Regions from separate parts of the Paenibacillus sp. FSL L8-0638 genome, predicted to be linked through region 3. Evidence: predicted binding sites of a transcription regulator. Region 3 holds the regulator's gene; each other region holds the start of a gene.
What was found. Region 3 encodes Rex, which represses fermentation and respiration genes when NADH is low (regulators of the CRP and FNR family bind a similar motif). Its sites were predicted from a motif close to TTGTGAAATATTTCACAA; they were not measured.
Positions count from the first base shown of each region.

Region 1 (8,028 bases), 160 kb from region 3:
CAGAAACTCCTGTCCGCATTGAATACGAGCTAACAACCAAAGGCCGTGCACTTCAGCCGGTTATGGAACAGATTCAATTTTGGGCTGAGGAATGGATTAGATGAGCACCAAACTAAATAAGCGTTTTTCATAGCAAAACAGCCTTTTCCTAGAAAAAAGGCTGTTTTTTATATTGCGTAGGACTACTTATCCATTTTGCAGAAATGATGTGCTTAGGCAGCACGGCTTAATAGCCTTTGACGCGCCCTGCAACTGAGAATAATGCTGCTGTTGCACGGCGAGGCACACGGGTTTGAATATCCAGCGCGGCCGAACGGAATGTACCCAGACAGGAATGACAAAGTCTCCCTGCATAAATAGGGGAACGGCAGGACTCACAAGGATAATCAAGCTGACTGTATGTGGAGGGAAATTTGCCTGCTCTTACCCAATCTGTGAGCAATTCTATAGGTGTACCAGTTACGTCACTGAGCTGGCGAGTATGAGTAGAAGGATGCTTCCATAGATAGTTAGAACAGCGGTCCAAGAATATATTTTCTTCCTGAATACAAGTACTACAGAGGTTTCTAAGGTTTTGACGAAAAACGGAACCGCATTTTGGGCAATTAGAAGTATGTATCTCCATAGAAACCAGTCCTTTGTATCGAAATAAAGTGAAATTTTTAAATTTATTAGTTACATATTACTATGACATTATACCTATATCAATCTTTATTTATAGAATCTTTGACCTTTAAGTGTATGTTAAAATCTGTGTTGACATGACTCTGTTACTTATGTATCATTACTTACATAAAGTTACTTGATGAATAAAATAAATTGTTGATGATAAGGGGATCTTTATATGATGCCATCTTTATTTTTGGCCCATGGCTCACCGATGCTTGCTATTGAACAGACGGACTATACTTCATTTTTAGAGCAACTGGGGAAAAGTATTCGTCCTAAAGCAATAGTTATCTTTACTGCTCATTGGGAAACACAAACGTTGACAATCAGTTCGATGGATGACGTGTACGATACCATTTATGATTTTGGCGGTTTTCCACCGGAACTGTACACAGTGAAATATCCAGCACATGGTTCTGTGGAACTGGCCAATAAGCTGAAAAAATTATATGAACAAAAGGGCATTGACGTAGAAACTGATCGGGTGAGGGGATTGGATCATGGATCTTGGACATTGTTGCATCGTATGTATCCTGAGGCAGACATTCCGGTAGTTCAGATCTCTGTAAATCCATATCTCTCGCCCAAAGCACAATATGCTATTGGTGAAGTGCTGCGAGGACTGGGAGAACAGGATATTCTGGTCATTGGTAGTGGCGTGACTGTTCATAATCTGCGTATCGTCAAATGGGGGGAAACGAAAACAGAACCTTGGGCTATAGATTTTGATGATTGGATTATTGAAAAAGTACAAAGTAGAGATATAGAGGCTTTGGATCACTATGAAAGCGAAGCACCGTATGCTCGCCAGGCCGTACCCAGAGCAGAACACTTTGTACCGTTGTTTATTGCAATGGGGAGTGGCAATCCTGCAAACGAAGCCAAGGTCATCCATAGAAGCTATGAGATGGGGAATTTAAGTTATCTATGCTTACAGTTTTAAAGAGTGTTGCCAGAAGAAGGACTGTCGTTAAAATGCTTCGCTACTGCTCCTGTATAAGTAGGGGAGTGGAAATAAATTAGGGAGTGTTATAAGCTATAGTGGCTTATAACACTCCCTTTTACATAAAAAAACGATTTATTATATCCGGCAAATCTCACGAGGGCATAGTTCACAATGACATACACCTTGCAGCATTTCCAAATCTTTGACAACAATCATACCATTATCATATTCAACTGCATTTTTCTTACGTAGATCACTAAGCATCCGGTTTACGCTTTCCCGGGTCGCACCGATCATATTTGATAAGTCAGTATGAGTAATTTTTTTATGAATCAGGATATGTTCGCCGTGAGGCTCACCATAGGTATTGCATAGACGAATGAGCGTTGAACATAAAGCGCCTGGCTTGCCGTACATCATCAAATCGCGGAACTTAGTCTGAGTAATGCGGTGATGTGAACCCATCCATTTCATAAAGTCAATCGCAAAATCACAATGCTGGCAAATAAGCAGTTCCAAATCTGTATGATCGATTACGCCAATATCACTGTCTTCCAGAACCTCAGCAGAAAAGGAATGCTTAGTACCGAAAAATGGATCGGCTTGACCAACAAGATCGCCGCTTTGATACATATATAGAATAAGTTCCTTGCCCTCATCCGTTGTTTTGGTTACTTTCACGCGTCCGCGCTTAATATAAAACAGCTTATCCGCTGTATCTCCTTCCCAGAACAGATGCGAGCTTTCTGGCATAACTCGATCTTTCATCATTACTTGCAATCGGTTGAAGCTGGCCTCCGAGAAGCAACAGGTGTTGCCGCGGGCTTCCATTACATTTGTAGGGTTTCTCATCGTCCATTTCCCCTTTGTATCCTATGTTTTTTATCTGCAACTTGATCAATTCAAATTCATTATATACTTGTGCAATGAGTTTTTGGGGCAAGAAGAGGGGGTAAAAGTGGCAGAATTCCAAACTTTGTGATTTAATTCACTTCATAAAATAAAATTTTAAATAGATTGTGAAAAAAATCACAATATATCTTGAAAAGCTGTGTTACGATCAGTGCGTGAACAAGAGATAGTACACGAGATAACAGGAGGATGAGGGAAATGGCTGTTAAAAACGAGGTTATTCAAAAAGAGCAAAGCGCAGAGCAGTATATTCAAACGCTGATTGACCGGGGGAACCGGGCACAGCAAGCTTTCATGAGTATGAATCAGGAACAGATTGACGAAATCGTACAAGCTATGGCACTCGCAGGGATGGATAAACACATGTACCTGGCGAAGTTGGCTGTTGAAGAAACAGGACGCGGTGTGTACGAGGACAAAATCACCAAAAACATGTTTGCAACAGAATATATCTATCATAGTATCAAAAATGAAAAAACCGTCGGTGTCATTGAAGACAATGATTTTGACAGTTTTCAAAAGATAGCAGAGCCAGTCGGTATTATCATGGGGATCACTCCAGTGACAAACCCGACTTCGACTACGATGTTCAAAGCGCTGATTGCCATTAAAACACGTAACCCAATCATTTTCGGTTTCCATCCATCTGCTCAATCGTGTAGTGCGGAAGCAGCCCGCGTCTTGCTCGAAGCAGCTGTTAAACATGGTGCTCCGGCCGATTGTATTCAATGGATTGAAGCACCTTCGATGGATAAGACCAATGTATTGATGAACCACCCTGATGTGGCGCTAATTTTGGCAACTGGTGGATCAGGCATGGTTAAGGCAGCTTATAGCTGCGGTAAACCAGCACTTGGTGTAGGTCCTGGTAACGTGCCTTGCTTTATTGAAAAAACAGCAGATATCAAACAGGCCGTGAACGATCTTATCCTCTCGAAATCTTTTGATAACGGTATGATTTGTGCTTCGGAGCAAGCGGTTATTATCGAAGAGCCAATCTTCGAACAAGTGAAAAAATTGATGATCGCTAACGGTTGCTATTTTGTAAATAAAGAAGAAGCAGCTAAGCTCACTCAAGGAGCTATGAATGTCGAGAAATGTGCAGTGAACCCAGCTATTGTCGGGCAGTCTGCTGTGAAAATTGCTGAAATGAGTGGTATTACAGTACCAGCAGGAACTAAAATTTTGGTCGCTGAGATTGAAGGGGTAGGAACAAAATTCCCATTGTCTGCGGAAAAATTGAGTCCTGTATTGGCTTGCTATAAAGTGAAAAATGCGGAACAAGGTATTCAACGCGCTGCTGAAGTCGTGGAATTCGGGGGCATGGGTCACTCGTCCGCTATTCATTCGAACGATGAGGATGTTATCGCTCGGTTTGCAAACCGTTTGCAAACAGGACGTATCATTGTAAATGCACCTTCCACACATGGTGCGATTGGCGACATTTACAACACCAATCTTCCTTCGTTGACACTTGGTTGCGGTTCGTACGGTCGTAACTCGACTTCGTCGAACGTATCGGCAGTCAATCTGATTAATGTGAAAAGGGTGGCGAAACGGACGGTGAATATGCAATGGTTCAAAGTACCTTCCAAAATCTATTTTGAAAAAAATTCGACACAGTATCTTGCTAAAATGCCTGATATTACACGTGTAGCTATTATCACAGACCCTATGATGGTACAACTGGGATATGTAGATCGTGTTATTCATTATCTGCATCAGCGCCAAACACCAGTAGCTATCGAAGTGTTCTCTGAAGTAGAGCCAGATCCATCGACAGTTACGGTAGAACGTGGTACTGAAATGATGAGACGTTTCCAACCGGATTGCATCATCGCACTGGGCGGCGGTTCGCCAATGGATGCCGCTAAAGGCATGTGGATGTTCTATGAATATCCAGATACTGATTTCAATAACTTAAAACAAAAATTCATGGATATCCGTAAACGGATTTACAAGTACCCACGTCTGGGCCAAAAAGCACAATTTGTAGCTATCCCTACAACATCGGGTACAGGTTCCGAAGTTACATCGTTCGCAGTAATTACGGACAAAAACCTGGGCGACACGAAGTACCCACTGGCTGACTATGAGTTGACTCCTGATGTGGCAATTATTGACCCAGTGTTTGTATATTCGCTGCCTAAAACAGCTGTAGCGGACACAGGTATGGACGTTCTGACACATGCTATCGAGGCTTACGTGTCCGTAATGGCTAATGACTACACAGATGGTCTGGCAATTAAAGCCATTCAATTGGTATTCCAATACCTAGAACAATCGGCTCTGACCGGTGATAAGCTGGCTCGTGAAAAAATGCATAATGCTTCCACACTTGCTGGTATGGCGTTTGCTAATGCATTCTTGGGCATTAACCACAGTCTTGCACATAAATGGGGTGGACAATACCATACAGCGCATGGCCGCACGAATGCCATTTTGATGCCGCACGTTATTCGTTATAATGCGAAAAAACCGACAAAATTTGCTTCGTTCCCTAAATATTCGCACTTTGTTGCGGATGAGCGTTATGCAGAAATCGCGCGCATACTGGGACTGCCTGCACGCACCACCGAAGAAGGGGTTAACAGCTTGATCGAAGCGATCCGTAAAATGAACAAAACACTCGGTATCGAGGAATCGTTCCAACAAATCGGTTTCGATGCGAAAGATTTCGAATCACGTGTAGATTATCTGGCTGACCGCGCATTTGAAGATCAATGTACAACTGCGAATCCTAAGTTGCCACTGGTTACTGAGTTGGCTGATGTCTATCGCAATGCCTTCTACGGACGTTTTGACCAATAATATAATAGGTAAGAAGAGGCTTGTGAAAAAGCATTTTCTCGTTCAATACCGATGCAGGCTCTCTATATAGAGGGCCTGTTGGTTTGGGAAGGGAGGTGAAAGGCAAGGCTAAGGATATAGGCGCGAAGCTAGGGAAAATAAAGTGACAAAAATCACTCATATTGTGATTTTTGTCACATACTACACTCTATCATTATTCTACAATAAGGGTGTAAGAAAGGTCCCGACACTGAGCGTAAGGCATCGGTGAACAGGCCGGGCTCAAGAAATAGCTTTATCGTGAAAAAAATCACAAGTCCGGAAGACCAAACAATTTGGAGGGATTTACATGTCGGTGATTGAGAGAGAATTACAAGAGCAACAATCTGGCTGGAGAGGTTTTAAAAAAGGCAAATGGACTAAAGAAGTCAACGTCAACGATTTTATTGAAACCAATATCTTACCTTATGTTGGCAATGAAGAATTTTTGGTTGGTCCTACGGCCAACACAACTGCATTGTGGGATATTGTATCCGATCTTACCAAAAAAGAGTTGGCAAACGGCGGCGTGCTTGATGTAGACGTGAATACGCCATCCACTATTATTTCACATAAACCGGGTTACCTAGACCGGGATAAAGAGCAAATTGTCGGTGTACAAACAGATGCTCCATTCAAACGTTCTTTACAGCCGTTTGGCGGAATTCGAATGATGATCGACGCTTGCAAAGCCTATGGTTTTGAAGTGCCAGAAAGTATCATTGATATCTTCACTCATATTCGTAAAACTCACAACCAAGGTGTATTTGACGCTTATACAGATGAAATGAGAGCAGCTCGTAAAGCTGGTATCATTACTGGTCTGCCAGATGCATACGGCCGTGGTCGTATTATCGGTGACTATCGTCGTGTAGCTTTATACGGTGCAGACTTCTTGATCCAAGATAAAAAGCTGCAACTGAAAAGCCTTGAAGTTGATTCCATGGAAGAAGACGTAATTCGTCTGCGTGAGGAAATTTCCGAGCAAATTCGTGCTTTGAATGAACTGAAACAAATGGCTGCTGAGCACGGTTTTGATATTTCAAAACCTGCTAACAATGCGAAAGAAGCTTTCCAATGGGTATATTTTGGATATCTTGCAGCAATCAAAGAACAAAATGGTGCAGCAATGTCCTTAGGACGTGTATCTTCCTTCCTTGATATTTACTCTCAACGTGATATGGAAGAGGGTACAATGACAGAAGAACAAGCTCAAGAACTGGTCGATCATTTTGTTATGAAATTGCGTATTGTTAAGTTCTTGCGCACACCTGACTATAATGAACTGTTCAGTGGAGATCCAACTTGGGTTACTGAGTCCATTGGTGGTATGTCCGTAACTGGAGAAACTCGGGTAACTAAAAACAGCTTCCGTTTCCTGCACACCCTCTACAATCTGGGACCTGCACCGGAACCGAACCTGACTGTACTGTGGTCGGAAAAATTGCCTGAAGGCTTCAAAAAATATTGTGCGAAAGTTTCTATTGAAACTAGCTCCATTCAGTACGAGAATGACGATCTGATGCGTCCGATTTATGGAGACGACTATGGTATTGCTTGTTGTGTATCGGCAATGAAAATCGGTAAACAAATGCAATTCTTTGGTGCTCGTGCTAACTTGGCTAAAGCTCTGCTGTATGCAATTAACGGTGGTAAAGATGAAAAATCTGGCGTCCAAGTAGGGCCTGAATTCCCAGCCATTACAGGTGAAGTTCTGGATTATGAAGAAGTGTTGAGTCGCTTCAAACCTATGATGGAATGGTTGGCAAAACTGTATATGAACACTTTAAATGTTATTCACTACATGCATGATAAATATAGCTACGAACGCATTGAAATGGCGTTGCATGATCGTGATATTCTCCGCACCATGGCTTGTGGTATTGCGGGTCTGTCAGTTGCTACCGACTCCTTGAGTGCCATTAAATTTGCAAAAGTTAAACCAATCCGTAACGAAAAAGGGATTGCTGTGGACTTTGAAATTGAAGGCGAATACCCTTGCTACGGTAACAACGATGACCGTGTAGATAACATCGCTGTGGAACTGGTAGAGAGCTTCATGAGCATGATTCGCAAGCATAAAGCTTATCGTAATGCGCTTCCTACTCAATCTGTACTGACTATTACTTCTAACGTGGTGTATGGTAAGAAAACAGGTACAACACCGGATGGACGTAAAGCAGGCGAACCGTTTGCACCAGGGGCAAACCCAATGCACGGCCGTGATAAAAAAGGTGCTTTGGCATCTCTGAGTTCCGTAGCCAAATTGCCTTATGAACACAGTCTGGATGGTATCTCGAACACCTTCTCTATCGTGCCTAAAGCACTGGGTAAAGAAGAAGAAACACGCAAAACAAACCTTGTTTCGATGATGGATGGCTATTTTGGAAGCCACGCACATCATCTGAATGTCAATGTGTTTGCTCGCGAACAACTGTTGGATGCAATGGAACACCCAGAAAACTATCCACAGCTGACGATCCGTGTTTCCGGTTATGCCGTTAACTTTATCAAGCTGACTCGTGAACAACAATTGGATGTTATTAACCGTACTTTCCACGGTACAATGTAAATAAGTATTACAATGACGCACGCATAGCGGATGCGGGAAGGATGATGCAACATGTTGAAAGGACACATACACTCATTGGAAACCTTCGGGACCGTCGATG
Region 1 is NZ_CP151960.1:3,543,166-3,551,193, reverse strand. It holds gene MKY35_RS15730 (helix-turn-helix domain-containing protein) at 1-104, shown strand, start outside; gene MKY35_RS15725 (hypothetical protein) at 227-526, opposite strand; gene MKY35_RS15720 (class III extradiol ring-cleavage dioxygenase) at 845-1,612, shown strand; gene MKY35_RS15715 (Crp/Fnr family transcriptional regulator) at 1,751-2,467, opposite strand; gene adhE (bifunctional acetaldehyde-CoA/alcohol dehydrogenase) at 2,726-5,338, shown strand; gene pflB (formate C-acetyltransferase) at 5,667-7,928, shown strand; gene pflA (pyruvate formate-lyase-activating protein) at 7,980-8,028, shown strand, end outside.
Region 1: pflB (formate C-acetyltransferase) is a predicted target of Rex. The motif match lies at 5,616-5,633, and genes of this name have one in related genera.

Region 2 (8,028 bases), 2.0 Mb from region 3:
CCTACAGGGGAAACTGAATGGAGCAAAAAAACATTTCAGCAAACAGTTGATCTCGTATATCCTTTCTTTTTTAAATGTGGACAAATTGTGAATATCACAAAAAGCTATTGTAATGTGAAAAATATCACACTATAATAAGTACATGAAGTGAAATAAATCACAAACGCTAACGAGCTGTTTACGTGAAACTATTCACAATTATCATACAGTTTATGCCCACACACCAAGGAGGAATTTAACATGAAAGTAGCAGTTATCGGATGTACACACGCAGGCACAGCAGCTATCGTTAACACAGCTAAATGTTATCCAGATGCAGAAATTACCGTTTACGAGCGTAATGATAATATTTCATTTTTATCTTGTGGTATTGCGCTGTACGTAGGTGGTGTCGTCAAAGATCCGCACGGCCTGTTTTATTCGTCTCCAGATCAACTGTCTGACTTGGGTGTAGTGACCAAGATGCTTCATGAGGTAACGAGTGTGGATACGGCTGGCAAGTCGCTGCATGCCCGTAATCTCCAAACAGGTGAAGAATTTACAGACACATTTGATAAACTAATTGTGACCACGGGATCATGGCCCATTATTCCAAAGCTGGAAGGCATTGAACTTGATCATATTTTGCTCTGTAAAAACTATAATCATTCCAATGATATCATTGAGAAAGCCCAGCACGTACAGAACATTACAGTCGTGGGAGCTGGATACATTGGTGTTGAATTGGTAGAAGCTTTCCAAATGAACGGTAAAAATGTAACGCTGATCGACAGTGCTGATCGTATATTGAATAAGTATTTGGACCATGAGTATACAGACCGGATTGAAAGTTCCCTGAAGGAACATGGCATTAAGCTGGTACTTGGCGAGACGGTGAGTCGTTTTGAGGGTACGAACGGTAAGGTAAGTAAAGTCGTGACCTCTAAAGGAGAATATGAAACAGAGCTTGTTATTCTCTGCATCGGTTTCCGACCTCAAACGGATCTGCTCAAAGGTCAGGTAGATATGTTGCCTAACGGTGCGATCATTGTGGATAACTATATGCAAAGTAGTTGCCCGGACGTGTTTGCAGCAGGCGACAGTTGTGCAATTCGCTATAATCCGACCGGCAAAACGGCTTATATCCCTTTGGCAACCAACGCAGTTCGTATGGGTACGCTGGTGGCACGTAATCTGGTGCAACCAACCATTGCCTACATGGGAACCCAAGGAACTTCGGGTATCAAAATTTACGAAGACAATATCGCAGGAACAGGCATGACGGAAGCTGCGGCAACAGACGAAGGCATGACTGTAGAAGCTGTAACCATTGAGGACAGCTACCGACCTGAATTTATGCCAACCTCCGAAAAAGTGTTACTGAAAGTGGTTTATGAGCAGGAGACGCGAAGAATTCTGGGGGCTCAAATTATGTCGAAGGTGGATTTGACGCAATCCATTAACACGCTATCCGTAGCCATTCAAAACCATATGACCATTGACCAGTTAGCCTTTGTCGATTTCTTCTTCCAGCCGCATTATAACAAGCCTTGGAATTTCTTAAACGCGGCAGGTTTACAAGCATTGCCTACAATATCTGAACGGAACCCAGTTACTGTATAATTAGATTTGTCTGTGACATTGTTCATAAGTTTGTCAACAATCTGAGGCGTACGGATGAATCCTTATAGTACAATATAGAGTAGCATAAGGATCAGGGGGGAAGTAACTTATGAGTTTGTTTTATATCCTTTTTCTTGTAGTCGTGGCCATGGTAGGCCTTGGTGGAGTTCTTTGGTTCTTAAGAGCAGTTGAAAAGGAAGAATACAATTAAATGTAAAGCGCGTAGTAGCGCAGTAGATGTAATAATACAGAAAAACAGTCCTTTTTTCAGGGGCTGTTTTTTTTATAGTTACGAAAGTGATTTTTTTCACAAACTTAATCACTGATTTTAAATAAAATATGAAAGAAGAATATTTTAGTGAATAGATATTAAAGGAGCGGGGATATATGGCGAGCTATAAACCGGGGCAAATTGCTGAAAAGACGGTGGAAACAGGAGTGGCCAAGGCGAACAACCCGTGGACTGTGGCGGTGGTACTGGGATTTTTGGCAGGTGCATTTATTGCACTCGGGTTTTTGCTGGATATACGTGTTATTGCAAGTGCGCCTAAAGAATGGGGAAGCATTGCCACCTTTATTGGAGCTGCGGTGTTCCCTATTGGTCTGGTATTAGTTTTGATCGCCGGCGGAGAATTGCTGACCGGCAATATGATGGCGGTCCCTTTGGCGAGATGGGCAGGACGGATTAAGACAGGAGTCATGCTTCGTAATTTGGCGATTATTACGCTCAGTAATTTTGCAGGTGCGTTATTCGTTGCATTTTTCTTTGGGCATGTGCTGGGTTTGACAGAAACGGGCCCTTATCTGGACAAAGTGGTGGATATGGCAGGACATAAGCTACACGAAAGCTTTTTGCAGTCTTTTATATCGGGTATAGGATGTAACTGGCTCGTAGCACTGGCTGTATGGTTGGCATATAGTACAGACTCCATTGGCGGCAAAATTATGGGGATTTGGTTCCCGACCATGGCCTTTGTGGCTATTGGATTTCAGCACGTTGTTGCCAATATGTTTCTCATTCCGGCGGCTATTTTTGCAGGCCACTTTTCATGGGCAGATTATGTTATGAACTTCATTCCGGTCTGGCTGGGGAATTTGGTAGGAGGTAGCCTGTTTGTGGCTGGAGCCTACTGGTTGGCCTATCTGAAAAAGCCTCAAGCCAACGCACATCCAGTGAATGAATCTCCAACTACTTCTTCGGTTGCACATCCAATCCGTTGAGTGATCCTACCTAATCACGGTACTTTAAACAGCAATGAACAAAGCAAATCCGCCATGACAGGCCCGGGGGAACGAAACCTGTCATGGCGGATTTTTTTGGGAGTGGTCCATGATTTGGCATGGAGGATGAGTGTGCTCTCGTCCATGATGCCTTGATCTTTTTTACCCTCAGTAAGATATGATGAAACAGGATGTTGAAAAAAATTATAATTCTTAAAAAATCCGTTTTGCTCTATGCAGCAGACGGATTTTTTTAATATTTTGGAGAGCGGCTGTGTGGGAAAATCCTTCTCTTGCCATAGGCCAAAGCTGTGGATATGATAAGATCAGTGTAATTTTTGGAAACGGTAACGGAAAGGAGCATCAACACTATGGATCATCGCAATAGCGCGCCTCGTGAGGCCACGCTTCAACAAGACTTACAAGGGGGACAGCGGATGACGGAGCAGCAGGACGGTGTTTTTCCGGCTGTATGCCCGTTAGATTGCCCGGATACGTGTGGGCTCCTGCTTCACAAGGAAAAAGGAAAGATAGTCAAGGTGACTGGAAACCCAGATCATCCCATTACCAAAGGGGCTATTTGTAACAAAGTTCGCAATATGACGGAGCGGGTATATGATCCTGATCGGGTGCTCTATCCGTTGAAGCGTATAGGCCCCAAAGGAGAAGGGAAGTTTGAACGTATTAGCTGGGAGGAGGCAGTCGATACCATTACAGGTCGGTTCAAGGAACTGATACGTATGGACGGACCGGAATCTATCCTCCCCTACAGCTTTTATGGCAATATGGGCGTATTGAGTGTGGATGGAATGGATCGCCGATTTTTTAATGCGCTGGGTTCAAGCCAACTGGATCAGACGATTTGCAGCGTGGCTGGGAATGAAGGCTGGGCGTCCGTTATGGGTTTTAAGGGCGGCACCAGCCCGGAGGACACGGAGGATGCAGACCTCATTATTGTGTGGGGTGGTAATGTCATTAGCACCAACATGCATCAGGTCGTTTTGGCTGAGAAAGCACGTAAAAAAGGTGCTAAGGTGGTCGTTATTGACGTTCATCGTAACCGGACGGCGCAATGGGGGGATTGGTTCATTCCGTTATATCCGGGGACGGATACAGCGCTCGCGCTGGGTGTTATGAATGTACTGTTCGCTCAAGGACTGACGGACGACGAATTTTTACATCGCTACACAGTAGGTCATGAGGAACTGCGCGAGCATGTTAAGACATATACACCAGAGCGAGTTTCGCGGATTACCGGCGTGCCGGAAGGGGATATTATCCGTTTGGCGGAAATGTACGGAACTGCGAGAGCAGCGTATATCAATATCGGTAATGGTCTTCAGCATCATGATAATGGCGGTATGAACGTACGTGCGGTTACATGCTTGCCTGCGCTCACTGGACAATGGCTGAAGCACGGCGGGGGAGCGTCACGCTCCAATGGCGCTTATGCCAAGATTAACAGCGCCCATCTGGAGCGTCCTGATCTGCGACAGAACCCGGATGCCCGGATGATTAACATGAACCGGATCGGAGAAGCGCTGCTACAGAAGGAACAGCCGATTAAGGCGTTATTCGTATATTGCAGTAATCCGGTAGTTGTAGCCCCCGATTCGGAACGAGTGACTAAAGGATTTGAACGAGAGGATTTGTTCACAGTCGTTCATGACCTATTCCTAACCGATACGGCCCGCTATGCAGATATTGTGCTGCCTGCCGCGTCTTCTTTTGAAGGAACAGATCTGTACAAATCGTACTGGCACCACTATATCCAAATGCAGCAGCCCGTCATTGATCCGCTTGGGGAAAGCAAAAGCAATTATGAGCTGTTTAGCCTGCTCGGACGGGCAATGGGCTTTGATGAAGCTGCCTTTACGGAAAGTGAAGAGGATATGATTGCAGGTGCGCTTAATAATCCAACGAACCCTTATCTGAACGGTGTAACCTTGGATGCTTTACAAAAGTCACCTTTTGTAAAGCTCGATATGACGCCAAAGGCTAATTATCTGGAGCGTCTAACTACGCCTTCAGGCAAAATTGAGTTGTATTCGGAAAAAATGAAACAAGCAGGTCTGCCCGCGATGCCTTCTTATGTGCCGCTGATTGAAGGGTACGACGGAGAGCATCGACCGCAAGCGGACGAGCGGTATCCATTAATGTTTATTTCACCGCCAAACCATAATTTTCTGAATTCTACTTTCGCTAACTTGCCCAAGCATCAGCGACTGGAGCGGGAGCCCTTGCTACAAATTCACCCGGAGGATGCCCAGACAAGGGACATCGCGGATGGGGACCCGGTTACCGTATGGAATGATCGGGGGACGTATGAGCTGAAAGCGAAAGTCACCGATCTGATGCTGCCCGGTACAGTGATTAGTCAGGGATTATGGTGGGAAGGCAAAGGACGCAGACAGCGTATCAATGTGTTAACCTCTGATCGGCTGTCGGATATGGGACAGGGGGCTACTTTCTTCTCAACGGTGGTGAATGTGAAGCGCCAATGAGATTATGCCTTTTATGGCGTCAGATGCAAAAGGAGAAACAAAAGATATGAAATGGTTGGAGTCTTATCCGAAAGAAGTGAAAGTGTTTCTCGTTGCCAGCCTGATTAATTCTGCTGGAAGTTCTCTGATGTGGCCGTTGGTTAGCATGTATGTGTTTGACGAGCTAAACCGTAGTATGGGAGATGCAGGAATTGCGATTTTAGTGCAGTCTCTGGGCGGAATTTTTGGTCAAGTGTTGGGCGGAGCCCTCTATCACCGTATTGGAGCCAAGAAACTGATTGTTGGCTCGCTCGCGATGAACGCGCTGGGACTTCTCGCGCTTCCATTTACCAGCGGTCATTGGGTAGCGTTTGTCATCATGATGGGTTTTATCGGTTTTTTTAATGTCGTATCTGTGCCTGCGATTCAGGCGTTTGTAGGTTTTCGTTTCGCTGACCGTCGCGGAGAGCTGTTTAATATTATTTATGTCGCTAACAATATTGGGGTTGCAGTGGGTACGGGATTGAGTGGTGTGCTGGCGGATCTTTCCTATCAGCTCAGCTTTGTGATGAACGGGGTGACTTCTGCGGTATTTGCCGGATTCTTCTGGTCTTATCTAAGTAGGGTGGATCGGGAAGAGGGGGAAGTACAGCTCAGCAAGTCTGTGAAGAAAAGAGAGGAAATCCCAGCTCGATTGCTGTTTCGTGATACCAGGCTGTATCTCTTTGTGGGATTAGGCTCGCTTTTTTTATGGTTCGGCAATTCGATCTGGAATACAGGAGTGTCTCCCCATATTATTGAGCAGGGCTTGCCTAAAACGATGTATGGATTACTATGGACACTGAATGGTATCCTTATTTTTGCCGCACAACCCATTATTTTTTGGATAAAACGACTGTACGCTCATCACGCTTCAACGCAAATGACATGGGCCGGAGGATTTTATTTGGCGGCTTATATTGTCATGCTGGGCACACAGAACTATACTGGAATGATATTCGCTATGGTTCTGGCGACCCTGGGAGAAATGCTGATTGCACCTGCGGTTCCAGCATTCCTGTCTGATCATGGAGGTCGGGGTGCACCCTTTTACATTGGGCTTGTGGGGGGCATTGGCGCAGCCGGACGGGTAATGGGGCCTTATATTATGGGGAAGTTGTATGATGGTGGTGGGTTACCGCCTACACTTTGGCTGGCATCAGGCGTAGCGGTGTTGTCGATCCTGTTTTTCGTCCTGCACAGCTGGTTGAACCGTTTCCGGCATCATTCGGATACTTTAAATACTATGACGTCCAAGGCGGATGTTCCCAGTTCTTAAGTCCTAATAAAAATGCAGTATTATGCTGTAATTATGGTACAATAAGTGACGGATGATTGTAGTTATTGCTTCAGGAAAGCCTTCACAGGAAGGATTGAAAGGAATTGTTTACAAGTCAACTCTTGACGATACGTCATTCGGAGATGAAGGATGCTCCTGATCTGATTGCGCTGGATGAATTGGTATGGAATGAACGCACGGCTCCCGCTTCGCTGTCCTGGAAGTCGCGCGGGGAGTTTCTGCGTAATACGCCTCCAGGCTCTCAACTGGTCGCCATCGAACAGGAAGTACTCTGCGGGTATATTGGATTTCGTCCTCCAACGCTGTTGGCTAGTAATTGTCATGTACTCGAAATAAATATAGCTGTACATCCAGCTTATCATCGCAAAGGCATTGGGACGGCACTCATGAACTCCATGAAGGACTTTGCAGCCGCCGAGGGCATACGCAAGTTGAGTTTGCGTGTACTCTCATGCAACACGGAAGCCCTTATGTTTTATGAAAAAAGTGGTTTCGCGATTGAAGGACGTTTGCATGAGGAGTTTTACATAGCAGGCCAATTCGTAGATGATGTGTTAATGGCCCATTTCTTAAAATAGGCGGGAGGCTACAGACAGCAATTCGGTTGTATGCCCGGCCTAAACCAACAACGCCGCAGACCTGCTCAGGTCTGCGGCGTTGTTGTACAATACAATATTACCGAAGTTGCTTCCATTCATTTTGGAGCATACCGTACACTGCGTGGTTCATGTAGCCGTCGGGCAGCAATTCCGCTTCGCGTACAATGCCTTCGAGCACAAAGCCCAAACGTTCCGGAATACCGCGGCTGCGGCGGTTCGTCGTTGCAGAGCGGATTTCGACCCGATGCAAGTCCAGCTCCATCAAAGCATATTCAACGAATACGCGGCAGGCGCTGGTCATTAGACCTTGTCCTTCGTACCCGTGTCCAAGCCAGTATCCGATGCTAACGGAGCGGTGAGTCCAATTGATCTCATGGTAGCTGATGATGCCAGCAAGTTCGTTGTCTATCCAAATTCCGGCGGTCAGACTACCGTTCTCTGCGGCTTGTTTCAAGGCGCCCTGCACGAACTGCTCTGTGTGGCTGATTTCCGTGGTAGAGTCTACCCATGGAAGCCATTGACGCAGGCGGTCACGGGACATTTCGATCAGCTCAAACAGAGGCTGCACATGCTCCTTGGTGAGCGGCCGAAGGACTGTGCGTTCGTCCAACGCATATGTAAACATGATTGATCCCCTCTTTCACTCGGAAAATCGCTAAACCAGCCAGTCTAGCATTTAATCCCATGCTACCTTATTCTGCGAGAGTCGTCAAAAGGGAGAGGAAGCTTCAAATTCAATAGGTCCCACCCGGAACCGTTCATGCTCGTATACATATTTCAGATC
Region 2 is NZ_CP151960.1:5,424,093-5,432,120, reverse strand. It holds gene MKY35_RS24170 (FAD-dependent oxidoreductase) at 241-1,602, shown strand; gene MKY35_RS24165 (formate/nitrite transporter family protein) at 1,990-2,823, shown strand; gene MKY35_RS24160 (molybdopterin oxidoreductase family protein) at 3,195-5,327, shown strand; gene MKY35_RS24155 (MFS transporter) at 5,374-6,624, shown strand; gene MKY35_RS24150 (GNAT family N-acetyltransferase) at 6,729-7,223, shown strand; gene MKY35_RS24145 (GNAT family protein) at 7,321-7,869, opposite strand; gene MKY35_RS24140 (copper amine oxidase) at 7,954-8,028, opposite strand, start outside.
Region 2: MKY35_RS24165 (formate/nitrite transporter family protein) is a predicted target of Rex. The motif match lies at 1,898-1,915, and genes of this name have one in related genera.

Region 3 (8,028 bases):
GGCGGGACTAAAAGCGGTCATCTATAATGCGCTAGGCTGTCTGTTAGCAAAGCAGGCTGACGTAGAGGAGGCGCAAAAATGTTTTGCTCTCGCACATCAGTTCGATCCTGCGTTACCCGAGCCGCTGCACAATATGGAAGCCTGTTTGTCCGGTATCGAAAAGCTTCGATACGACAGCTCCATAATGACCTGGATGTAGTTGTCAGACACCGAGTAAGACGATGCATGCCCACCTCCTGAGGCGGCGTATGCATCGTCTTTTTTGGCTGTCTTAATTTCCAAACACGCGATCTTCTGCTATGCTAATATACGGAGTTATTATTTTTGTAAGTGTCATAGGAAAGGATTAAGCCCGAATGAAATTTGCGGTATTGGATTTTGAAACGACAGGCACCCAGTCCGCGGATGACATCATTCAAGTCGGACTTGCAATTATAGATCATGATAACAGCATTTCCCGTGTTTACGGCTCTTATGTAAACCCTGGCAGATCTATTCCACCTTTTATCACTGGATTGACCGGAATTACAGACGATGACGTGAAGGATGCACCTGCACTTGAAGAAATGATGATGGAGCTTGTGCCTATGCTGGACGATGTTGTACTGGTCGGTCATAATGTGGCGTTTGATTTTAATTTTTTGCAAAACGCTCTGGATCGGTGCGGATACTTGCCATTTAGCGGAAGAATCTTGGATACAATGGATTTTCTGAAAATTATGTTTCCATCGCTATCTTCGTATCAGTTGGGTTTTGTGTCTTCTGAGTTCGGGCTGGCACATGATCGCCCTCACCAAGCAGACAGCGACGCATTGGCTACGGCCGAGGTGTTTTTAAAGTGTCTGGGTGAGCTTCAAGCATTACCTCTGATAACGATACAGCGGCTTAGTGATTTGTTTGCAGAGGAAGACAGTGACCTTGGATGGTTTCTTGATGGGGTGCGTGAAGAGAAAGAGCTTGATCCTATTCAGGATTTGGAGGGACATCAGTTTTTTCGTCAGCTTGCGCTAAAAGTGGAAGATTGGACGGAGCTAGCTGCTCCGCGTAGAGAAGATGACCCGAATCCACTGTCAGGTGTTACCTTTGAGGAGTACATGGATGATGTGCGGGACAATTTGCGTTCATCCTTGAGTCAATATGAGGAGCGCGAGGCGCAGATACAGATGATTGAGGGTGTGAATCAGGCACTGAGTGAAGACAAGCATCTGCTGATTGAAGCAGGTACAGGAACAGGGAAGTCTCTGGGTTATTTGCTCCCATCGCTGTATCACAGTGTGAAAAAGGGACAGCGCGTTATGGTGAGTACACATACGATCAACCTGCAGGAACAATTACGCGAGCGCGACATTCCGATGCTGACCAAGGTGATTCCGTTTCCGTTCCGGGCAGCTATTTTCAAGGGTCGGGGACATTATTTGTGTCTGCGTAAGTTTGAACATAAAATAAACAGAAGAGACTTCGCTACACCGAAGGAAGATTTAATTACAGCGGCTCAGATGATCGTCTGGTTGACGTTAACAGAAACCGGTGATGATGAAGAACTGAATCTGAGCAACCGTGGAGGGGATTTCTGGGAAACAGTGGCGAGTGATTCAGAGTCCTGTCTTGGTCGTTCTTGCCCATGGTTCCGCAAATGTTATTATCATCGTGCACGCCATGAAGCAGGAATAGCGGATGTTGTTATTACGAATCATTCTAAGTTGTTCACAGACGTCAAAGCCAGTCATCAGTTGTTGCCGAGCTATGAACATCTGGTGATAGATGAAGCCCATCACCTGGAGGAAGTAGCTGGTAAACACCTAGGTATGCATATGAAATATTTCACACTCGTGCATACACTGACGCGACTGTTCAAAGACAGCAAGAATGGACAACTGCCCTCACTTCGTCAACAGTTGGCGAAATCGGGGCACGAGAAGTCGGCAGATTGGGCCTCAACCATCGATCAGCTGTATCCGCTCGTGTTAGAGGTGAAGGAAACTTGGGACCTGCTAAGCGACAAGCTGTTTGGCATGTTGCCGGAGCGAAGTGATGCGACACCGGGTGAAACAGGACAGTTTTCTTCCCGTCTCAAACCTTCGGCCAAGCCTGCAAAGTGGGATCAGGCGGGAGCTTTGGAAAATCAGCTATATGTAACGATGAGCGAAATTTTGCGCAAGGGCGACAAGCTGATGCTGGACGTCAAGGAAGAACATGACGATTATGCGGCGGATAGCCTTATTACAGATATCACGGGTCTGCTCAAGGATTTGGCGGGGATTCGAGAAAATTTGCGCTTTTTTATCCGACTCGATGATGAAACAACCGTATACTGGCTCGAGGCGAGCGGACAATTCCGTAGTAAATCATTGCAATTTTATGCGGTGCCCGTCGATGTGAGCCGCCAGTTGAAAGAAATGTTTTTTGACAAAAAAAGAAGCATTATTCTGACGTCTGCTACCTTATCGGTAGATAAGTCGTTTCAGTACATGATCGATCAGCTCGGCTTACAGGAGGCCGCAGATCAAGAGCGGCTGATGACTTCGCAGCTCCCGTCACCCTTTAATTACAGGGATCAGGTGTTGCTGGTTATTCCACGGGATTTCCCAAGTGTGAAGGGCAGTGTAGGAGATGCGCATTTTGTAGATATGCTCGTTAGCTCTGTAGGAGCGACTGCTCAGGCGACACGTGGGAGAATGCTCGTTCTGTTTACGTCCTATCGGATGCTCCGGCAAGTGTATGAGCCGCTCAAAGAGGCCTTAGCATCCAGCGAAATTACTGTGCTGGGACAAGGCGTGGACAGTGGAAGTCGCAGCAAGCTAACCCGCCGTTTTCAGGAAGCGAAAGCTTCTGTATTGCTGGGGACCAGCAGCTTCTGGGAAGGCGTCGATATTCCGGGGAAGGCTCTGACTTGTCTAGCCATTGTTCGCTTGCCGTTTCAACCGCCGAATCACCCGCTGCTGGAGGCAAAAAGCGAACTGCTCCAGCAGCAGAAGAAGAATCCATTTATGAAACTGTCTGTACCGCAAGCGGTCATTCGCTTCAAACAGGGATTTGGTCGGTTGGTACGTACAGCGAACGACCACGGGGTCGTTATCGTTTATGATACGCGTGTGATTGAATCCTATTACGGAAAGCACTTTTTGTACTCGTTACCGGGACCAAAAATGGAGCATATGCCATCGGAGCAAATGGTGCCCCGCATCGCCGAATGGCTCCAATCCGCCCCGGAGACCGAGGCATAACGGACGGACATAAGTATGTTCGTTACAATTAGGGGGAGCAAGTATGAAATCAGATAAAATTTCAGAGGCTGTCGTACGGAGGTTACCCGTATATTTACGTTATCTGAATGCACTGCACAAACGGGAGGTGGCTACGGTCTCTTCTCAAGAGCTGGGACAGAGGCTAGATTTGAACCCGGCCCAAATCCGTAAAGATCTTGCTTATTTTGGAGATTTTGGTCGGAAGGGTATCGGTTATGATGTTTCTTATCTCATTGAGAAAATACGCCATATCCTGAAAATCGACCAACAAATTAATGTAGTATTGGTCGGAGCGGGTAATCTGGGGCAAGCCCTTTCGAATTATAACGCTTATTTAAAAGACAATATGAAGATTGTAGCGGTATTTGATGCGTTTCCGGATAAGGTAGGAACCAAGATCAATACATTGGTCGTGCAACCGATGGATGAACTGGAAGCGACTGTGAAAGAAAAACACATTCGAATCGGGATTATTACCGTACCTGATTTTGAAGCACAGCACGTGGCTGACAGGCTTATTGAGAGCGGAATTGGAGCGATCCTGAACTTTGCACCGACTACTCTCAAGGCACCAGCCAACATTCGGATTCATGCCACAGACTTTACAACTGATTTGCTTAGCCTCGCTTATTATTTGGAGGACGGAAAGGAAGAAACACAATATGACAGTGAATAAATGGATGATTAAAAACGGATCTTTTGCCGTAAATGGATCAGAAGCTGGGGTAATCCATGGTTTTATGATTGTGGAGGATAGTCGTATTACTTATATTGGTGAGACCTTGCCTGCGGGTGAGGAAGAGACGGAAGCGATCGATGGTAAGGGTCTATTGTTTTTACCTGGTCTGATTAATACTCATGGTCATGCGGCGATGTCTCTACTGCGTGGGCATGGAGATGATTTGGCACTTCAAGTATGGCTTCAGGAAAAAATGTGGCCTATGGAAGCCAAGTTTACATCTACAGACGTGTACTGGGGTACGTCCTTGTCTGTGCTGGAAATGCTGAAAGGTGGAACAACAACCTTCCTCGATATGTACGATCATATGGATGAGGTGGCTCGTGTGGCTGAAGAGTCAGGTATTCGTGCAAGTCTGATGCGTGGAGCAATTGGACTATGTTCGGAGGAAGAACAGCGAATCAAGCTGGCAGAGGCCGTGACTTTTGCACGTAACTGGCACGGTAAAGCAGACGGGCGTATTACTACGATGATGTCTCCGCACGCGCCATATACATGTCCACCTGCGTTTATTGAAAAATTCGTACAAGCTGCGCATGATCTGGACTTGCCACTGCATACGCACATGTCCGAGACGATCGCCGAAGTGGAGCAAAACGTTCGCGACTACGGTTTGCGCCCGGTTGCACACTTGGATAAGCTTGGCTTTTTCTCCCGTCCTTCGCTTGTTGCCCATGGCGTTCATTTGAACGACGAAGAAATAGCTTTACTGGCAGAACGTGGTGTAGCGGTTTCGCACAATCCTGGCAGCAACTTGAAGCTGGCAAGTGGTGTGGCAAGAGTGCCTGAATTGCTGCGTGCAGGGGTTACGGTTTCTCTCGGAACGGATGGTCCTGCCAGCAATAATAACCTGGATATGTTCGAGGAAATGCGTCTGGCAGCACTTATTCACAAGGGTGTATCCGGTGACCCTACGGCAGTTCCTGCAAGTGAAGCGTTGCGTCTGGCAACAGAATACGGTGCAAAGTCGATTGGTTTAAAAGAAGTAGGAGCGTTGGCAGCAGGCAACAAGGCTGACTTTATCGCGCTGGATCTGAATCAGGCACATTTCTTGCCGCGTACAGATCTTATTTCCCATGCGGTATACTCTGCAAGCGCCAAGGACGTGGCTCATGTGTGGGTAGACGGTCGTCAGGTTGTGAAAAACGGCGAATGCCTGACTATGGACGAGGAACGTATCAAACATGAGGCACAAGCCGCCTTTGAAGGGCTGCTGTCGCGCTAATTCAGGTGTCACATCCCCTTAGAGAGGAAGCACGGGTTTGAAAAATAAGAAAAAATGGATAGCGGTCGCCATTTTGGCCGTGATACTGATCCTGGTCAGCATTTTCTGGTATTATTCCTATGTTACTCAAGACCAGGTGGCTGAGAAAAATGCCGCTATCATTAAGGCCAAGCAATCAGGTGGCCTGGTTAGCACGACTCAAACATGGAAGTCTGTATGGGATCAGGTTTATTGGGTGGTTCAAGGGAAAAATGCACAGAATGAAAATATAATGGTATGGGTTCCTTTTCAAAAAGTGGAGGGACAACCTAACGTACCTGCCGCAGATAATAGCGGTGTTCATACCGAGCTGCTGAAGAACGGAGTCGACGAGCAAAAAATGACGTCGCTAATTCAGCAGCAGCTTCCAGGTGTAAAAATTGTAAGCCTCCAGCCGAGTGTGTTCAATGGCGAATATGTGTGGCAGCTGTTTTACGATGATGGAAGCCATCATTACTATGCCTTTTACCGTTTTTTAGATGGGGGAGCGACGGGGGTAAAGTATACTTTGCCCAATAACTGAGCTGGTTGAGGATCAGCAGATGTGGAATGAATGACTAGTAAATGATTAAAAGCTCAAGAAAAAGACGTAAATGCGATGAAATTCGTATTTACGTCTTTTAGTCTTGCTATGCCGTAAAGATGAGCTGAATGCCAGCGAAGCATCTTTACCTACCCAACTTCTCTCCTAAGGCAAATTCATCTTTATGGCGGGCAACAGCGATCGTAAGATCAAATCCTACACGCAGCGTCCCACCTCCACCATAACCAAAGATTTTGCCTCATCACAACTCCTCCACACATTGCCTTCGATTTTAGATATACGTTATGATATACTATATTTTATAAGTGATAGACAAAAATGATAGAAAAAAGAATTGCTGATCACTGTAAGATCATGCAATTTGGTTGTTTGTTGACATTCGTCCCGTTTCTTCTGAGTTTTACATTTTGAGAGGAGGATGTTGTTTGAAATTGCGTGCAGTTCCTATCGTTGTGGCGGCAGTTTTGGCAGCTTTGCTGCTATTTGGAGGATGGTTCATTTACCGTCAGGTTACAATGCAAAGTCCTCTGGAAAAACTGGTTTCTCAATATCCAGGCGTGACAAGCGCTCAAATAGATATTAAACAGGATCAGGTTGTATTGAAACTAGATCTCAAACCGCAGGCGGATGTGGCCGGATTGGTCGATGTAGTTAAGCAAAAAGGACAATCCATCATTGGCAGCCGCACCATTAAGCTCGATATTGCAGACCGTTCCAATTCAGCACTGAATCAATGGTGGTCTGAGGCTATGTTTCCTGTAGCCGAAGCGATGGAAAATAGAAAGTATACTCAAATTTCATCTACAGTTGAGCATATGAAAAAGAAAAAGACGAGTATCAAAGCTGATACCGACATGGATTCGAACAATGTCTATATCCGACTCAGCGAAGGGAAAGCGACCAAGTTTATCGTTTTGCCACGTCAATCTCAGCAGATGGGGGTATGGCCTAATGCCTAGATGGATCAAGGAAATATTAATCGGCATTGTGCCGGTAACCATTATATTTCTCGTTTTTATTGGGGTAAATATTATCCCTCTTCTAGTTGCTGGTGTGATGTTCAGCGGCTTGTTAATGCTCATGCATGCTCGTGGGGGCTTGGCCGTAGGTGCTGGGCAAGAACGTAAACGTAAAAAAAATGGTCCGGACAAGCTGACTTTTGAGGAAATCGGTGGGCAAGAAAGCGCTAAGCAGGAGCTGCGTGAGGCCTTGGATTTTTTGAATCGACATGATGAAATCTCCAAGTTTGGTATCCGTCCCTTAAAAGGCGTTTTGCTCACAGGTCCTCCGGGAACAGGAAAAACACTGATGGCTAAGGCAGCGGCACACTATACTAATTCTGTTTTTGTTGCAGCCTCAGGTAGTGAATTTGTTGAAATGTACGTTGGTGTTGGAGCAGGTCGTGTGCGTGAGTTGTTCCGGGAGGCACGTACTCGTGCAGCCAAGGAAAAGAAGGAAAATGCAATTATTTTTATTGACGAAATCGACGTTATTGGTGGTAAACGTGAGGGTGGACAGCAACGAGAATATGATCAGACTTTGAATCAGTTGCTGACAGAAATGGATGGTATTTATTCGGTAGATACACCGCGGATTTTGATCATTGCGGCAACAAACCGTAAAGAAATGCTGGACAGCGCCTTAACGCGTCCAGGGCGTTTTGACCGTCATATTCAAGTGGATTTGCCTGATAAGAAGGGCCGTCTTCATATTCTTAAAATTCATGCCAAAAACAAACCGATTCAGGAAGATGCGAATCTGGATAAAATTGCTGAGGAATCTTACGGGTTTTCTGGCGCACAGCTGGAGAGCGTAATGAATGAAGCGGCAATCTATGCGATGAGACAGGATCAGAAAATGATTGCGCAGAAACATCTGTCGATGGCAATTGACAAAGTGATGATGGGTGAAAAGACAGATCGAGAATCGACCCTGGAAGAGAAAAAACGTGTAGCGATTCATGAACTAGGACATGCTATTATGGCCGAAATTGTTCGTCCTGGTAGCGTAAGCCAGGTAGCACTTAGCCCACGTGGGAAAGCGCTTGGATATGTGCGCCACAATCCACAGCAAGAGCATTATTTATACACCAAGCAGTATCTGGAGGAGCAGATTATGATCTCGCTCGCAGGGGCTACGGCAGAAGAAATGTACTATGGCGGTCGAAGTACCGGCTCTAGTAATGATTTTGAGCAGGCGCTGAACATCGTCCATACGATGATGACTTCCGGTTTGA
Region 3 is NZ_CP151960.1:3,384,231-3,392,258, reverse strand. It holds gene MKY35_RS14890 (tetratricopeptide repeat protein) at 1-199, shown strand, start outside; gene dinG (ATP-dependent DNA helicase DinG) at 357-3,224, shown strand; gene MKY35_RS14880 (redox-sensing transcriptional repressor Rex) at 3,268-3,921, shown strand; gene MKY35_RS14875 (amidohydrolase) at 3,908-5,209, shown strand; gene MKY35_RS14870 (DUF5590 domain-containing protein) at 5,247-5,771, shown strand; gene MKY35_RS14865 (hypothetical protein) at 6,218-6,751, shown strand; gene MKY35_RS14860 (AAA family ATPase) at 6,744-8,028, shown strand, end outside.

Region 4 (8,028 bases), 1.6 Mb from region 3:
CATTAGTATTCCAAATGATCCTTCTCACTGAGACGCTTATGGAAAACAAAATAGCTCCACGCCTGATAAGCCAGCACAAAGGGTAAAAGCGTTGCTGCAACAATCGTCATGGCTTTCAGTGTGTAATGACTGGAGCTTGCATTATAAATCGTCAAATCAAAAGCACTATTAATCGAGCTCACCATAAATCTTGGGAACAAACCGACGAATAACGAAACGAAGGTCAGTAAAATCACTGCACCTGTCATCCCGAAGGCCCATCCTTCGCGGCGCTGCTTCAGGAAGTACCACGTCAGCACATAGGCGACAATTCCGACTGCTACCGCAGCATACATAAAGGGACCGCGACGCGCAAATAAATCCGTTGCAAAATAAGTCCATACCACCATGCCAGCGAGTAAAATGCCCAATACCGGAAGAAATTTGGATGCCATCACGCGAGCACGATCCCGTACTTCTCCAATCGTCCGCAGAGAAATAAACGTCAGTCCGTGCATTAGGCACATTCCGACCACTGTCAGTCCAATCCATACGGTATATCCATTGAATACATCGGAAAATCCAGCTTTCAAATCCATGTTTTGCTGAATAGGTACACCTTTCACCAAAGCCGCAAAAGCCATACCGAACAGCATCGGCGGTAGAAAGCTGCCAATCAGAATGCAGGCATCCCACGTTCCTGTCCACCATTTCCCTTCAGCCTTGCCGCGGAACTCAAAAGAAACTCCACGCAAGATCAAACCTAGCAAAATAAACACAAATACGAGATAATATCCGCTGAACATAGTCGCATAAAAATGCGGAAAAGCGGCAAACATTGCACCTGCTGCTGTAATCAGCCACACTTCGTTGGCATCCCAGAATGGACCAATCGTATTGATCATCAAACGTTTTTGTTGGTCATTACGCGGCACCAATCCTGTGGCCATTCCTACGCCAAAATCAAAGCCCTCCAGAAAAAAGAAGCCGGTAAACAGCACAGCGATCAATAAGAACCATAAATCATTTAGCGACAATGGTGTCACCCCCTTGAGCAAAAGGATCATGAATTACCGTTTGCTGATGTGGCTCAATATCTGGACCTTTGCGAGCCGTACGGTAAAACAGAAACGCCAGCACACCTGTTAAAATTAAATACAATGTGGTAAATGAGATGAACGAGAATAGCACTTCTCCTGCCACAACTGTAGGCGAAACAGAATCTTTCGTTTGAAGCAAACCAAATACCGTCCACGGTTGGCGGCCTATTTCAGTCATGATCCAACCTGAAGTATTCCCAATGAATGGAAGGGATATCCCCCATATCATAAGACGGAAGAACCAGCGATGTGAACCTTCCAGCTTTTTACGGAACGTCAGGTAAGCCCCGTATAAGGCAAGTGCAATCATGCCACATCCCGCTGCAATCATAATGCGGAAGCTCCAAAACGTGGTACGTACTGGCGGGATATAATCGCCCGGACCATACGTTTTTTCATATTGGGCTTGCAGCTCATTCATACCAGGCACAGAGCCGGTAAATTTACTATAGGATAGAAAACTCAAAGCAAAAGGAACTTTAATCTCAAAGGTATTCCCCTTGTTTCCAGGATCAATCCATGCGATAACGGTCCAAGGAGCGGGGTCACCGCTGTTCTCCCATAAGCCCTCACTGGCAGCCATCTTCATCGGTTGTGTTTTCACCAAATATTGAGCCTGTCCATGACCAAACAAAGGAATAGCAATGGCACTGATTAAGGCAACAATAATACTCAATTTAAAAGAAGGTTTAAAAAAGTCCATATTCTTTTTGTGCATCAGCTTCCATGCACTGATACCCGCGATCAGAAATGCCCCCGTTGCAAAAGCAGCAAACAATGTATGTGGAAATTCCCATAACAGTTGTTCGTTCGTTAACAAAGCGGCAAAATCTTTCATTTCTGCACGTCCATTTTGAATCTCATATCCTACTGGACGTTGCATGAATGAATTAGCAGCTAGAATCCACAATGCCGATAACATCGTACCGATCGATACCAACCACATACAAATTAGATGGACCGTTTTGGACAATCTTTCCCAACCGAACACCCATAATCCGATAAAGGTCGATTCTAGGAAAAATGCAAGCAGTGCTTCAATTGCCAGCGGCGTACCGAATACATCACCCACAAAACGGGAAAAGTCCGACCAGTTCATCCCGAACTGGAATTCTTGCAAAATCCCGGTGACTACGCCCAGTGCAAAGTTAATCAGCAGAAACGTTCCCCAGAATTGAGCCATTTTTTTGTACAAGTCATTTTTCTTGATAACATACATAGTCTCCATAATTGCCACCAATAACGACAATCCAATGGAGATCGGCACATAAACAAAGTGAAGAATCGTTGTGGTTGCAAACTGCAACCGTGCCAAATCCAATACGTCCATGATGTTGCTCCTCCCCCTACACTTCTCTTAACATTGATTTATAGTGTCTGTAATCTGAAGTCTTCTACATTTGTGATAGTATTCACATTCTTACATATGCAGCGGTCACTTTTTTAGAAAATGACTCACTCAACTACCTTCACTATGGTTATCATGATCCGGCTTCAGATTATCCCCATTATATAGAATAAATTTAAATGAAATAGAATCGAAAATGTGAACATCGTGTCAAAGCTGTGTCATAATGATGGCGATTTGATGAAAACGACCTAAACTCCATAATAAATGTGACATTTTCGATTGATCTATCTGTTTTTTCACCATAAAAAAGAGCCCCTCTTCGTTCGGAGGTTGTACCTCCGACATCTGCAAGAGAGACTTCATAGCGTTATACCTAGGGATTCTATCAACAGCCATCTGTTCCTCCGTTCTTTTGAACCCGATTACGATAGGAGGAAGGTGACATTCCAGCATACTTTTTAAATTTACTATGAAAATAATCTGCGTTCGCATACCCTACGCGTTCCGCCACCTGGTGTACCTTAATTCCTTGTGCAAGCAACTCCCTTGCTCGCTCAATCCTCACCTTATCCAGGTAGGCATTAAAGGCCTCGCCAGTATGACTTTTGAACAATTTGCCCAAATAGCCACTATTGTAATTAAACATATCTGCCAGTAACTCCAATCGCAAATTTTCATCATAATGACTATGAATAAAGTCAATCATTTGTTTCATGATGATGTCCTTGCCACCGGAATCAGTCTGTCCAATCCATTGCAACACATGCTCCAGCGAGTGATCCACCAGCTCGCCCAATGTGGAATAAGCATATACATCGGTTATAAAGCTGGAGTGCTCCTCCAGCACGGTTCGGCTGTGATCCTGTCCGGCTGCATACTTGTTCAACGCCAGTGTGAATGTTTGGGCGAACGCCGCCTTGATTGCGGATTCTGTGCGATAAATCCGTGGAAATTGGACTTCCATTTCCTTAATGACACGGGTTGCAGCTTCACTATTAGCCATATCTAGCGCATAGTACAGCTTTTCTGCATAACGTATGGGATCATCTGTGGTACTATCAGACGCTCCACTCATTTCAGTCTCGACTGTCTCCAATTCGTGTAGGTCTCCAGGAAGCATGACTCTTTCTGCCCGGAACAAAAACGTACGCTCCAATAATCGTAGTGCCTGCTCAAAAGATCTGGGAATGTCGCTAAGACTGGCTACAGGATCACCGGCAGCCACATAAATTTCCGTAGCCCACGCCTTTAGCTCCTGTCGCCAAGCAGCTAGTAACTGAACAGCATCTCTCTCCGTTTTTAACGTGGCGGGAAGCAAAAGACCCATATATATTCCAGCCTCAAACACGATACCTCTTCCTTGCTCATGGCACATTTCTGTTAGTCGCTGCTTTGCTGCCGACTGCCGGGCTTGCCGATCCCAGTCAGGTATACGTAAATCCAGCAGAATAACCTGATAGCTACTCCAGTCCAAGGCTGGTAACGCTGGCTGTTGTCCATATTTTCCGTTACCGCTTTGATGTTCAACTTGCTTGGATGCTCTGTGCAGAGAATCGCTGCTTTCCACAGCATTACGAGCATGCTCTCGATAAACCGGAAACAATAGTGCTTCGATCCAATTACGCTCATGGGAAGGCGGACTTCCCCATTTGCCGTCTTCTTTCTCGTCCTCAATGTTTTGCCGTACCCGTTTCAACTCTGACGTCATTTCTTCCTCATCAACTGGCTTCAGTAGATAGCCATCTACTCCGAAGCCCATGGCTTGCCGTGCATAATCAAAGTCTGCATATCCGCTTAATATGAGAAAATGATACGGCTCCCCGTTCTTTTCACGTATACTACGTATAACCTCCAGTCCACTCATCCCGGGCATACGAATATCTACAATGACTAGCTCCGGCCGATGCTCTCCGAACTTATCCAGAGCCTCGCGTCCATTCCCTGCCGTATCGACAATACGGAAGCCACAATCCCCCCAGTCAATAATGGAGGACAATCCTTCACGAATCGCTGGCTCGTCATCTACAATCATCGCTTTATACATTCGACTCTTCCTCCCTTGGTATGGAAAAGTATACGGTTGTTCCTACTTGTAATGCGCTTTCAATATGCAATCCATAACGTTCACCATACATCAATGTCAGACGTTGATGTACATTACGCAGGCCAATACTGCTCCCTTCCGGCTCATCCGTCCCCCTGATCCGAGCTAGCAGACGGGTCAGTTGCCCAGCTTCCATGCCAATCCCATCATCTTCTACTTTAATTTTCAACTCTCTTTGTTCTATTGCAATATTTACCTTCACGGTAACCGGCTCTTCCTTATTTTCCAGTCCATGAATGACCGCATTTTCCACCAGCGGTTGTATGATTAAGGGAGGAATCGACATGTCCGTCGCATCTTCTTCCAAATTCACTTCATAGATCAAGCGATTTCCAAATCTGAATTGCTGAATTTGCAAATAGGATCGCACCATATCCAGCTCCTGTAGTACCGTCGTTTTACCACTGCCAATCTCCAGATTCCGGCGCATCAGCCTGCCAAGCAAACGCACCGTCGTTGCAATTTCCGCTTCCCCATTCAGATGTGCTTTCATTCGAATAGATTCTAATGCATTAAACAGAAAGTGTGGATTAATTTGGCTGGCCATCATTTTTAACTTGATATCCTTTTGTGCCAATTCCAGCCTGTTGTTGTGCTCACTCGTCTCATAGACCTGCGCCATGAGTTGGCGAATACTACTCACCATATAGTTGAAACGGCGGGATAAATCCCCGATTTCGTCCCTTCCCTCCACACTCGATACCACATGAAAATCGCCCGCGGCTACCTTACCCAGCTCATAGCTCAACCGCTGTAGGCGTTTGGTAATCAGCCAGGAAATGATGGTGATCAGAATCAGTGCCATAATCAGCACTGCAAGGACACATAAAGCACCAATCAGACTGATTCGATTGGCTCCCTGTACAATATGCTCCGTTGAAAACACTGAAATAATCGTAAATCCGCTCACACTGGAGGCGGGCAGCAGCTCATCCACGATGATGTTGGAGGGTATTCCGTTGATTTTCGCTTCATATATCCCCTTACCCGCACGCTGGACATCAAAGCCCAAATGTAAATCGCCCAACGTCTGCCCCACCGACTGCGGACGAGTAGCTGCGACCACAATCCCGTTACGATCCGCAATCAATGTTTCAAAAGGCTCCTTGCTCAGCATATGATTCAACTCGGTCTGGCTCAGCGATATCATCAGAACTCCCTTGGTATTGTATTCGGGAAATGGAATTTGCCGTACCAGGCTTAAGCGATTAACCGGGTTATCCTCCTTATCCTGAATGTAAAACCAGTTAATCGCCGTCCCCTTCAAAGCCGTCTGGAACCACTGCTGCCGCTCAATGTTAGAGTCCACTGGAATAAACTCCAGATTATTGACAAGCGTCGGATTGTACGAATAGAACCGGATGGTAGCAACTTCTCTATATTGCTGAGTATACTCATTAAAATCCTTGTATTGATGATACGCATTCATCAGCTCTACCATACCCGGATACCGTCGGTTCGCCATCTCCCTCAGCCTTTTATCGAACATGAGCCCATTTGAAATATCCGTTGGCACACGCAGTAAATTTGCCGTCTGGCTCTTGATCTTTTCCACATTGTTTACCGTCTGGGCAATTGCACTATTCAATGCCTGCTCTCGCAAATAAAAAGTAACGCAGCCGCCAACCACCAGCACCGGAATCATGACAATTAGTACGTAGGAGAACAGCAGCTTATTCCGCATACGCATATTACTCATCAGAAGCCATACTCCACGATTCATGCCATCCCTCCTACAAGATAAGCGCTTACATTTTTTGCGTGTTTTCACATTCTCCATCTCGACCTATATGTATGTATCCAGTTTAATGCTTCGTAACCTCTATATCTATATTTTTTGCAAAATTTAAAAAATGTGGCGAACAGAGTCACCACACTTTACGATTCCTAAACTATTTACGTACAAAAGGTTCGATATGCACTCCCTGCGGCAGCTTGTGCGGATCTTCCGGGTTGATACGGTCATAGAACATAATACCATCCAAATGGTCCATTTCATGCTGTACAACAATCGCTGCATAACCTTTGAAAGTCAATAGCTCCTGTGTTCCGTCTGGTAAAGTAGCTTTAATACGAATTTTTTCGTAACGCGGTACATATCCGGCTACGTACCGATCTACCGACAAGCACCCCTCACCCTGTTCCAAATAAATCATGGACGTGGAGTGGCTGACCAACTTCGGATTAAACAACGCATACTCTACCGTTTTGTCTCCATCTTCATAATAAATAGCGCACATTCTTTTGTTCAAACCCACCTGGTTTGCAGATAACCCCACACCCGGGCGCAGTTCATAGCGGGTAGCCAGCTCTTCATTTTGGCTATTTTTCAGATAATCCAGCATCCATTGCATCTGTTGAAGATCCTCTTCAGATAGTGGCAAGCATACCGGATCAACCTTCGTACGCAAAATAGACTCCCCTTCACGCACGATATCCTTCGTGAGAAGCATGTCCATCGATTGATTACTCATTCGTCAGCCTCGATTCATTAAAATAAATATATTTTCATGTGATGTACTGCCATGTAATATGTGATGCGGTGCAAAAACTGTGGGATTTCCCGGTTTTCTGCAAGTTTTATCCCATAAATTATATCTATTCATGAAATGAATTGTCAAAATAAAGCGACGTTTTTTGGGGGGAAATTGGCGCAATAAAGACCTCTACGGGGGCGTCCTACTCTTTTAGATTAAGTCATTAAATATTCACTGCCTTTATTATTTATCACATTAAATGATTTTGTCTCTATATAAAAGCCTCCTAAATCATTTCAATGATCAGGAGGCTTTTGAAAATAATTTTTCTTACTATTAAGATGGCTGCTCCAACGCACTTGGAGCTTCACTAAACAGCTTCGCCTTTGGATTCGGCTGTGTCCAGGTATTATAATATTGCGAGTTCTTGCCGTAGGAATTGTCAATGACAACGTGCGGCATATCAAGCAGACAGGCCAGAATGTGACCGTGCAGTCGTGAAGTGCGAACCTCGCGGTAAGAGCTGAACAGGGTAACCGCTTTGTTCATAAGATGGTCTGTGTACTTGTACCAGAATGTACGCGTAGGCAACGGGCCACCGATTTTCTTATCCAGTCGGTAAAACTTCTGGAAATAGACAATTCCTTTCACTTCCAGCGGAGTGAACAAAGTATCCCAGTCCAGACGGTGAGCGGCATCTGCCTCGTCATCGAACTTCTTTTGTCCACCCACCGTTTCAATATCAGTCCGCAAGAAATACAATACATCCTTCACGGTTTCCGTAGTCGGCTTCAATGGCCAGAGCTGGTGCGCCATATCAGGACATAGTGTGATACTGCACTGGTTCAGCTTGTCCTTAGCCCACTGATAAGAGCGTGTATCCCGCACAAACATATGTAGATCCGGGTGAGCATTAAACAGGGCAGCGACCTCATTCGCCTTCTGTTCAGATTGAAAGTGAATCGTTTGCGGCATAATCACAATTCGGTGGTCAGGAAAATCGCGAACGATGCGTTC
Region 4 is NZ_CP151960.1:4,940,966-4,948,993, forward strand. It holds gene cydD (thiol reductant ABC exporter subunit CydD) at 1-3, opposite strand, end outside; gene cydB (cytochrome d ubiquinol oxidase subunit II) at 3-1,016, opposite strand; gene MKY35_RS22065 (cytochrome ubiquinol oxidase subunit I) at 1,003-2,409, opposite strand; gene MKY35_RS22070 (hypothetical protein) at 2,638-2,793, opposite strand; gene MKY35_RS22075 (response regulator transcription factor) at 2,816-4,474, opposite strand; gene MKY35_RS22080 (sensor histidine kinase) at 4,467-6,257, opposite strand; gene def (peptide deformylase) at 6,427-7,008, opposite strand; gene MKY35_RS22090 (polysaccharide pyruvyl transferase family protein) at 7,348-8,028, opposite strand, start outside.
Region 4: MKY35_RS22065 (cytochrome ubiquinol oxidase subunit I) is a predicted target of Rex. The motif match lies at 2,480-2,497, and genes of this name have one in related genera.